2 regions of the Streptomyces sp. NBC_01244 genome follow, and region 1 is predicted to be linked to the other one. Evidence: riboswitches for the same ligand, from Rfam matches in the RefSeq annotation. Region 1 holds a riboswitch; the other holds the start of a gene.
The links. Region 1 has a riboswitch for cobalamin ahead of OG247_RS36315 (ribonucleoside triphosphate reductase). Riboswitches for the same ligand answer to the same signal wherever they lie in the genome.
Positions count from the first base shown of each region.

Region 2: it holds a riboswitch for cobalamin, as region 1 does, so the genes downstream of both, metE (5-methyltetrahydropteroyltriglutamate--homocysteine S-methyltransferase) here and OG247_RS36315 (ribonucleoside triphosphate reductase) in region 1, are expected to answer to the same signal.

Region 1 covers NZ_CP108488.1:8,154,795-8,159,980, forward strand. Annotated here, with positions in the region: gene OG247_RS36300 (NADP-dependent isocitrate dehydrogenase) at 1-211, shown strand, start outside; gene OG247_RS36305 (hypothetical protein) at 297-749, opposite strand; gene OG247_RS36310 (glycoside hydrolase family 71 protein) at 1,140-2,855, shown strand; cobalamin riboswitch at 2,960-3,100, shown strand; gene OG247_RS36315 (ribonucleoside triphosphate reductase) at 3,144-4,634, shown strand; gene OG247_RS36320 (anaerobic ribonucleoside-triphosphate reductase activating protein) at 4,631-5,186, shown strand, end outside.
Region 2 covers NZ_CP108488.1:1,009,786-1,014,971, reverse strand. Annotated here, with positions in the region: gene OG247_RS04265 (MBL fold metallo-hydrolase) at 1-564, shown strand, start outside; gene OG247_RS04260 (M20/M25/M40 family metallo-hydrolase) at 595-1,920, opposite strand; gene OG247_RS04255 (class I SAM-dependent methyltransferase) at 2,076-2,930, shown strand; cobalamin riboswitch at 3,023-3,245, shown strand; gene metE (5-methyltetrahydropteroyltriglutamate--homocysteine S-methyltransferase) at 3,409-5,186, shown strand, end outside.

The DNA.
Region 1 (5,186 bases):
GCGCCAGACCGAGGACCCGAAGCTGGCCGCCGCCTTCGACCCGCTGGCCAAGACGCTGGCCGAGTCCGAGGAGAAGATCGTCGGCGAGCTCATCGCCGTCCAGGGCGCCCCGGCGGAGATCGGCGGCTACTACCAGCCCGACGCCGCCAAGGCCTCCGCGATCATGCGGCCGTCCGCGACGCTGAACGAGGCGCTCGCGATCCTCGGCTGAGGTTCAGCGCTTCAACGCTTCAACGCTTTACGGGTCCGCCCCGGTCGGCAGTCGCCGACCGGGGCGGACCCGTTTCAGTGCCCGGTCACAGTGGATGCACCTGCTCCCGGGCCAAGGCCAGTGGGTCGCGCCCGGCGGCCAGGACCCGCACCCCGGGGGCCGCGGCGAGCAGTTCGCGCAGCCAGTCCAGGGCCTCGGACGCGAGGTGCTCGCAGCCGTCGAGGACGAGCAGCATGTCGCGCTCCGCCAGCCACGACGCGGCGTTCGGCGTCCCGTAGGGCAGGAACGGCATGCCCGGTACGCACCCCAGCGCGGCCGTCAGGTCGCGGACCCCGAACCGCCGGTCCATGGACACCACGGCCACGCCGTCGTAGAAATTGGACGAGAGCCGTTTTCCGATCTCTTGCACCAATTGACTCCGGGGCTCACGGAACCGACCGGTGACGGTCAGCACCTTGCCCCGCCGCACGGCGGTGAAAAGACGGGACAGCTCCGCCGAGGTCGCCGGGAACGTACCGGCGCCTCTGGAATCCCCCATCGACACGATGCCCCCTGCATGCGTGACCTGCGGCAAGAGGGTTGTTTCAAGCCGCATGGAGACGATTATGCGCCACTTTTCGCGAAAGGCCAGTGGAATTCCCTATTCCGGCGAAAAGCCCGTGCCGCCCGGTGATCGCAGCAGTTGTACAGGTCGCATGCCTTTGTCCAACCGCGTGCGAAGAGTGCCGCCCCGACGTCCGAACCGCGCAGGCCAAGGGGCCCGTCGGCTGAGGTGGCTGCCGCGGCCGGGGCTCAGGTGGCCCCGCAGTCCCGTCCCGTCTCACGCCCCGTCTCCCGGGGAACAGTTGTCCGGGGGGCGGGAATCCGCTGTACTGCTGCTGTGTGGCCCGTACGGGCATGGCGCGGGCATATTCGGGGGAGGGCCAGGATGAGTGCGGACCGGCGGCGGGCAGGGCGCGGCACGAGACCCGCGTCGCACCGGCGCCGTGCGGGCTTCCGGCGCCGAAGACCCCTGCTGAGCCTCCTGCTCTCCGCCTTCCTCCTCGTGGGGGTCTGCGCCGCGACGGGCATCGCCTGGGAGCCCCGTACCGTCTCGGACGCACGGGCACGCTCGGCACCCGGCCCGGCCGACTCCCTGTCCGGGGCGCCCGGCGACAGCTCCGCGCCCGCCACCGCAGGCCCCGCCACCACCGGCCCGGGCACCACCGCCCCGCAGAGCCCGGGCGGGCCGGCCCCGGACCCCAAACCCCAGGGATCCGGTACGGACGGCGGAGCGCGCCCCACCGGAGCCCTGCCCTTCGACCTGCCGCAGCCGGCCGCCCTGCGCTCCGGCGCCGCCGGCAAGAAGCTGGTCTTCGCCCACTACTTCACCCCGTACCCGCTCTCCCTGGACAACGCGAACGCCGACGCCGACTACTACACCCGCAACTACCTGAAGCCGGACGGCGAGAACGGCAAGCACCAGCGCTACGGCGGCCTGCTCCGCGACCGACCGCTGCCGGTCCCGCCCAAGGCCGGGGACTGGGAGCTCGCCAACCTCCGGCAGGAGGTCCGCACCGCGCGCGCCGCCGGCATCGACGGATTCACCCTCGACCTGCTCTCCCTCTCCGGGAAGAACCTCGAACGCTGCAACCTCCTGATGGAGGCGGCCCGTTCGGTGGACCCGGCCTTCAAGGTCATGCTGATGCCGGACATGACCTCCCTGGACACCGACGACCCGGCCGTGCTCGCCGACCTCCTCGCGGAACTGGGCAAGGCCCCGGCCGCCCACCGGCTCCCCGACGGACGGCTGGTCGTCTCGCCGTTCAAGGCGGAGGAGAAGAGCGCCGCTTGGTGGACCCGGGTCATGGACGTCCTGAAATCCCGGCACGGCATCCGTACCGCCTTCGTCCCGCTCTTCCTCGACTTCGGCGCGCACAGCGGCGAGTTCGAGTCCATCAGCTACGGATTCTCCGAGTGGGGCAGCCGCAGTTACGTCGGCCAGGAGAGCTCCACGCGCGACGTACGGCGCGCCCACGCGGCGGGCAAGATCTGGATGCAGCCCGTATCGGTCCAGGACGCCCGCCCCAACCAGGGCATCTACGACGAGGCGGGCAACACCGCGACCCTGCGCGCCACATGGAACCGGGCCATCGAGGACGGGGCCGACTGGGTCCAGCTCACCACCTGGAACGACTACAGCGAGGGAAGCCAGTTCGCGCCCTCCCTGCACAACGGCCACGCCTACCTGGACCTTTCCTCGTACTACCTCACCCGGTTCAAGACGGGCGGCTGGCCGAAGATCGTCCGGGACACGCTGTACCTGAGCTCGCGCACCCAGTTCGCCGCCGCCGACCCGAGCGGCGGCCAGTCCCTCGTGATGTCGCTGCGGGGCGGCAGCGCCGCGGCCCGGGACACGGTGGAGGTGCTGAGCTTCCTGACCGCGCCCGCGAGCATCCGTACGGCCGTGGGGGCGGCCGAGGACGCGCACGCGGCCCCGGCCGGGGTCCACTCCGAGCTGCTTCCCCTCCGTCCGGGCACCGGCTCGGCGGCCGTGGTGCGCGACGGCAGGGACGGGGCCCGGGTGGAGCTGGGGTACCGGGTGGACCGCACGGTGGAGGTGCAGGACCTTCAGTACCACGCCGCCAGCAGCGGCCGGAGCTGAGGCCGAAAGGCCCTAGGCCGCCGCTCTCCGCAGGGCTGAAGTCCCTTGGTTCGGGACCTTCGTCACCCCATATGTAGTGGTGGCACTCTGCTGTCGTATCCATATGTAGTGTTGGCCTTGCCGGTTCGGCGGGGCCTCTCCCCGACCGAGGCAACAGGGAACCCGGTGGGAATCCGGGACTGCCCCGCAACGGTGAGTCCGCCACGGCGGACGAGTCCGACACCTGCCGGCACGGGCTTTCGAAAGGGCCCGCCATTCTTCCGTGCCGAGCCTCGTGGGAGGGCTGCCGTGACTGTTGTCGTCGATGCCGTAGAGACCGTGACCGAATACCTGGACCGCCGGGACTGGCGGGTGAACGCCAACGCCAACCAGGGCTACTCGCTCGGCGGGCTCATCCTCAACGCCGCGGGCAAGGTCACCGCGAACTACTGGCTGGAGCAGGTCTATCCCGCCGCCGTGGCCCGCGCCCACCGCGAGGGCGACCTCCACATCCACGACCTGGACATGCTCTCCGGCTACTGCGCAGGCTGGTCCCTGCGCACCCTGCTGACCGAGGGCTTCAACGGAGTCCCCGGACAGATCGACTCCGCCCCGCCCAGGCACCTGTCCTCGGCCGTCGGCCAGATCGTGAACTTCCTCGGCACCCTGCAGAACGAATGGGCGGGCGCCCAGGCCTTCTCCTCCTTCGACACCTACCTCGCCCCCTACGTCCGCCTCGACGCGATGACGTACGACCAGGTCAGGCAATGCGTCCAGGAGCTCGTGCACAACCTCAACGTGCCCTCGCGCTGGGGCACCCAGACGCCCTTCACCAACCTCGCCTTCGACTGGACCTGCCCCGAGGACCTCCGCGAGCAGATCCCGGTGGTCGTGGGGGAGGAGGCCGGATTCACCTACGGCGAGCTCCAGGCCGAGATGGACATGATCAACCGGGCGTACATCGAGGTGATGACGGAAGGCGACGCCGCCGGGCGGGTGTTCACCTTCCCCATCCCTACCTACAACATCACCCGGGACTTCCTCTGGGAGAGCGAGAACGCCGAGCGGCTCTTCGCGATGACCGCCAAGTACGGGCTCCCGTACTTCCAGAACTTCATCAACTCCGAGCTCGAACCGAACATGATCCGCTCCATGTGCTGCCGGCTCCAGCTCGACCTGACCGAGCTGCTCAAACGCGGCAACGGCCTCTTCGGCAGCGCCGAGCAGACCGGCTCGCTCGGCGTGGTCACCCTCAACTGCGCCCGCCTCGGGCATCTTTACGCGGGCGACGAGGAGCGGCTGCTGGCCGAGGTGGACCGGCTCTGCGAGCTCGCCAAGGACAGCCTCGAGATCAAGCGGATCACCGTCCAGGACCTGATCGACGGCGGCCTCTTCCCGTACACCAAGCGGTACCTGGGCACCTTGCGCAACCACTTCTCCACCATCGGCGTCAACGGCGTCAACGAGATGGTCCGCAACTTCAGCGGGGGCGCCCACGACATCACCGCGCCCGAGGGCCACGCCCTCGCGGTCCGCCTCCTGGACCGGGTCCGGGCCCGGATGGTCGACTTCCAGGAGAGCACCGGCCACCTCTACAACCTGGAGGCCACCCCCGCCGAGGGCACGACGTACCGCTTCGCGAAGGAGGACCGGGCCCGCTTCCCCGGCATCCTCCAGGCCGGCACCGACGCCAATCCGTACTACACCAACTCCTCCCAGCTTCCCGCCGGATGGACCGACGACCCGTTCGGCAAGAAGGGCGAACACGCCGAGCGCGTCCCCTTCAAGGCGGCGGTGTGAGCCCCGCCGCGCAGCCGGACGAGGTCATCCGCATCGGAGGCTGGTCCCGGCTGTCCACCTGCGACTGGCCCGGCCGGCTGGTCACCACCGTCTTCTGCCAGGGCTGCCCCTGGCGCTGCGGCTACTGCCACAACCCCGGCCTGCTGCCCGCCCGGGCCCCCGCCGCCGTCTCCTGGGACGAGGTGCTCGGCCACCTCGCCCGCCGGACGGGGCTGCTCGACGGGATCGTCTTCTCGGGCGGCGAACCGCTGCTCCAGCGCGGCCTGCCGCGGGCCGTACGGGAAGCCCGTGCGCTGGGCCTGGAGGTCGGCCTGCACACCGGGGGAGCCTTCCCCCGGCGCCTCGCCCGACTGCTGGACGCCGGCCTGCTGGACTGGGTCGGCTTCGACGTCAAGGCCCCGCCCGGCCGCTACGAACGGGTCACCGGCATCGGCCACGCGGCCGCCTCGGCCGAGCGGAGCCTGCGCCTGCTGCTCGCCTCGGGGGTCCCCCGCCAGCTCCGCACCACGGTGGACCCGGACCTCCTGGACCCGCCCGCCATGGCCGACCTGG
Region 2 (5,186 bases), 7.1 Mb from region 1:
GCCGCCCTCGGCTACCCTCCGGAGTCGATCGACACGGTGGTGTGCACCCACCTCCACTTCGACCACATCGGGTGGAACACGCGCCGGGTCGACGGGAAGTGGGTGCCGACGTTCCCCCGTGCACGCCACCTCGTCACCCGGGCGGAATGGGACCACTGGGCCAGCGACGCGGACGCCGACCTCCACGACACGATGCAGCCCCTGCTCGATGAGGGGCTGGTCGACTTCGTGGGGAACGACCACCGCGTATGTGACGGCGTACGCCTGGAAGCCGCCCCCGGGCACACCCCGGGCCAGGTCGCGGTCGTGGTCGAATCCGGCGGCGAACGAGCCGTGATCACCGGTGACCTCGTGCACCATCCGGTGCAGTTCATCGAACCGGATGTAGCCGGCCTCGCCGACACCGACGCGGCGCGGGCCGCCGCCACTCGGCGGGCGTTCGTCGACCGGTACGCCGACACGGGAACCCTCGTGATCGGCACCCATTTCCCCGCCCCCACGGCCGGCCTGCTCCGGCGCGGCGGTGACGGGGGAGTGCGGTTCGTCGTGGACGGCCTGCGCTGACCGGCAGCCGGTCACCGGTGTTCCCGCCTCTCACGTGGCCAGTCTGAGGACTGCGTCGAGCAGGCATTTCCCGCCGAACATCAGGTCGGTGATCCGGGTGTGCTCGTCAGGCGCGTGGATGAGCCGCATGATGTCCGCGTCACTCGCGGAGGGAAAGAACCCGACGACCTTGGTGTCGGGGAAGGCGCGGGCATCCGTGGCGGCCGGATTGATGTACGGCAGCACCCGCGCACCCGGTTCGTGGGCTGCGACGGTATCGCCCAGGACGCGCAGGAGCTCTGGATCGTCGTGCACGCCGTGGCTCACTCTGCCGTGCAGCAGCGACACCTCGACACGGTCACCCACCGCCTTCTGGACCTGCGCCACCCACCGATCGGGCAGTTCTCCCGGCAGGAGACGACCGTCCAGCACCACGTCGGCTTCGACGGGCACCACGTTCTGGCGCTGCCCCGCGGACAGCATGGTCGGAGTCGCGGTGTTGTGGAGCCCGGCGACGACGAACTCCCGAAGGACGGGATCGATGGGCAGAGCGTGTGCCCGGTCCCAGGTCGGGTCCTTCAGCAGCTGCTCGATCGCCGCCGCGCCCGGGCCCGGATGCAGGTCCGCCAAGGTGGTGAGCATCCGCCGCGAGGCCGGATGCAGTACCGACTCCGGTGCGAACGCCCGCAGCCTCAGCAGGGCCTCGGCCAACGTGAAGACCGCCGACTCCGAGCGCGGGACGGAGGCGTGGCCGCCGGGCCCGCGCGCGGTGACCCGCATCCGGGCGCTGCCCTTCTCGGCCACCTGGACGGTGTAGACGGGGCCGCCGGGCGTCATGAAGCGCTGGCCGCCGCCTTCGTTGAACGCGAACTCGGCCTCGACGAGGCTGCGGTGGTTCTCCCACAGCCAGTACGCCCCCAGCCTGCTGCCGGCTTCCTCGTCGGCGGTGACCACCAGCAGCACGTCCCGACGGAGCGGGGTCCGGTGTGCGGCGAGGAGTTGCATGATCAGCAGGCTCGCGGCGACTTGGCCCTTCATGTCGAGTGCCCCGCGGCCCCACACGCAGCCGTCGGCGACCTCGCCCGAGAAGGGGGGACGGCTCCATCCGCCGGGTTGGGCGCCGACCACGTCGGCATGGCCCAGCAGCATGAGCGGCGGTTCCTGACCGGTCCCGGGCAGCCGGGCGACCAGGTTGGCCCGTCCGGGTTCGGACTCCAGGATCTTGTGCGCGATACCGGAGCCCGACAGCTCGCGGGAGAGGTGGCGTGCGACGGCGATCTCATGGCCCGGAGGGTTCGAGGTATCCAGGCGGATGAGCGCGGAAAGGTGGCTGACGAGGTGTCGTTCCTGTTCGGCCCAGGAGAAGGGCAGAGGCATCGGCCGAGGTGAGGTGGACATCTGGGCTTCGGAGCCTCCGTGGCTTGACGCTGAGTGTGCCGACGGAAAGATGATTACACGTGTAACTCCCTGAAGGTGTCCAGTCGAAGAAAATCCGTACGTTCACTCGGCGGGTGCAGGGCTGGCGTGCTCCCATGACGACCGCCAACGGCTATGAGAAGCGCATTGCGGAAGCCCAACAGGCGACCATGTCGGGCTGGGACTTCAGTTGGCTGAAGGGCCGGGCGGACGGCGAGGGCCCCTCGTGGGACTACGGACAACTCGCCCGAGGCTTGCTTCCGCGCGCGCGAAGCCTCCTGGACATCGACACCGGCGGCGGCGAACTCCTCGCCTCGCTCTCCCCGCTGCCACCGCAGAGCGTGGCCACCGAGAACTGGGCGCCCAACTTCCGCCTGGCGCGGCAACGTCTCGCACCGCTGGGCGTGGAGGTCCACCGGACATCGGGATCGAACCTGCCGCCCGGCCCCTTCGACTTGATCCTCAACCGACACGGATCGCTGGATGCGGCAGGCATCCGCACGGCCCTCGCGCCGGGTGGCCGGCTCCTCACCCAGCAGGTGGGCAGCCGAAACCAGTTGGAACTGAACGAAGCCCTCGGCATCCCCTCGCCGATCGACCCCGACGGTTGGACCCTGGGTGTCGCCGTACGGGCGCTGGAAGACGCGGGCCTTCACGTGACCGCAGCACGAGAGGAGATGAGCCCCTACACCTTCTACGACATCGGGTCGCTGGTCTTTCAAGTGCGCGCCATCCCATGGCAGTTCCCCGGATTCGTGCCCGCCGAGCATGAACCGGCACTACGCCGACTCGACCGGCACCTCGGAATCACAGGCGGATTCACCGTGCACGACCACCGGTTCCTGATCGAAGCGGCGCCGGCATCTTCCGGTCCGGCTCAAGGTTTTCCGCCGTGCCGCCCGCAAGGCCCGCTTCCAGGCCCCGATCCGCTTGGCACCGCGCACGCTCCCGGCCGAGCAGCTTCCACCTGAGCGGCCGGCTCCCACGTCCGGCCCGGATCCGCGTGTCTCATTTCACCGTCCGACAGCTGGACAGCAGGGTTCATCCTCGCGTGCGGCGGCCTAGTGTGTGCCTCGCAGCTGGTTCGCTCCCGTCCGCCAGGCGGGATGCGTCGTAAGAGGGAACCCGGTGGGAATCCGGGACTGCCCCGCAGCGGTGAGTGGGAACGACCGCCGTCATACGCACTGGGACCGGAACCGGTCCTGGGAAGCGACGGCCAGTAGGTGCGGGCCTTCGGGGTCCGCGTGCCCGCGAGTCCGAAGACCTGCCCGTTGCCCGTACGCGGACGATTCCGTGTGCGGAGATCCCGGTGACCTCGTGGGCGGGTCGGCGTACACATCGAGCGGCGCGAGCGGTCATTCCGCTGTGCGAGCCGTTCGTCGTGTCGTTCCTTCGCGTCCGCGTCCCGTTGCCGGGGCGTTCTGGACACATCTCGCGAAGGAGAGTTCCGTGACAGCGAAGCCCGCAGCCGCGGCCGCACGAGCCACCGTGTACGGCTACCCCCGTCAGGGGCAGAACCGTGAACTGAAGAAGGCCATCGAGGGCTTCTGGAAGGGCCGCGTCACCGCTGACGCCCTCCGGGAGACCGCGGCCGAACTGCGCCGCACGAACTGGCGGCAGCTGGCGGAGGCCGGCGTCCACGAGGTACCCACCGGTGACTTCTCGTACTACGACCACGTGCTGGACACCAGCGTCATGCTCGGAGCCGTCCCCGAGCGGCACCGGGAGGCCGTCGCCACCGACCCGCTCGACGGGTACTTCGCGATGGCGCGCGGCACGCAGGACGTGGCCCCGCTGGAGATGACCAAGTGGTTCGACACCAACTACCACCACCTGGTCCCGGAACTCGGCCCGGACACCGTCTTCACCGCGGACCCTTCCAAGCAGGTCGCCGAGGTGAAGGAAGCCCTCGCGCTCGGCCTCGTCGCCCGCCCCGTGCTCGTCGGCCCGATCACCTATCTCCTGCTGGCCAAGCCCGCCCCGGGCGTGGCGGCCGACTTCCAGCCGCTGACCCTTCTGGACCGGGTGCTCCCCGTCTACGCCGAGGTGCTCGCCGCCCTCAAGGCCGCCGGGGCCGAGTGGGTCCAACTCGACGAGCCGGCCCTGGTGCAGGACCGGACCCCGGCGGACCTGAACGCCGTGGCTCGGGCCTACCGCGACCTCGGCGCCCTGACCGACCGGTCAAAGCTGCTCGTCGCCTCGTACTTCGGCCGGCTCGGCGAAGCTCTCCAGGTCCTCGCCGCTGCGCCCGTCGAGGGCCTCGCACTCGACTTCACGGAGGCCGGCAGCGCGAATCTGAAGGACCTCGCGGCGGTCGGGGGTCTGCCCGGCAAGCGCCTGGTGGCCGGCGTCGTCAACGGCCGCAACATCTGGATCAACGACTACCAGAAGTCCCTCACCACCCTGGGCACGCTCCTCGGCCTCGCCGACCGGGTGGACGTGGCCGCCTCCTGCTCCCTGCTGCACGTCCCGATCGACGCCGCCGCCGAGCGGGACATCGACCCGCAGGTCCGCCGCTGGCTCGCCTTCGCCCGCCAGAAGACGCGGGAGATTTCCGTCTTGGCCCGAGGGCTGGCCCAGGGCACGGACTCCATCGCGCCCGAACTCGCCGCCAACCGGGCCGACCTGGCCTCCCGCGCCAACTCCGCGCTCACCCACGACCCGGCCGTCCGCACCCGCACCGCCGCCATCACCGGCACGGACGGCCGCCGCGCCCAGCCCTACGCGGAGCGCGCCGCCGCCCAGCGGGCGCATCTGGGCCTGCCGCTGCTGCCGACCACCACGATCGGGTCCTTCCCGCAGACCGACGAGCTGCGGGTCGCCCGCGCCGACCTGCGGGCCGGCCGGATCGACGTGGCCGGCTACGAGCAGCGGATCAAGGCGGAGATCGGCGAGGTGATCTCCTCCCAGGAGAAGACCGGCATCGACGTCCTGGTCCACGGCGAGCCCGAGCGCAACGACATGGTCCAGTACTTCGCGGAGCAACTGACCGGCTACCTCGCGACGCAGTACGGCTGGGTCCAGTCGTACGGAACCCGCTACGTGCGCCCGCCGGTCCTCGCCGGTGACATCTCGCGCCCTGAGCCGATGACGGTCCGCTGGACCTCGTACGCGCAGTCCCTGACCTCCAAGCCGGTCAAGGGGATGCTGACCGGGCCGGTCACCATGCTCGCCTGGTCCTTCGTACGCGACGACCGGCCCCTCGGCGACACCGCCCGTCAGGTGGC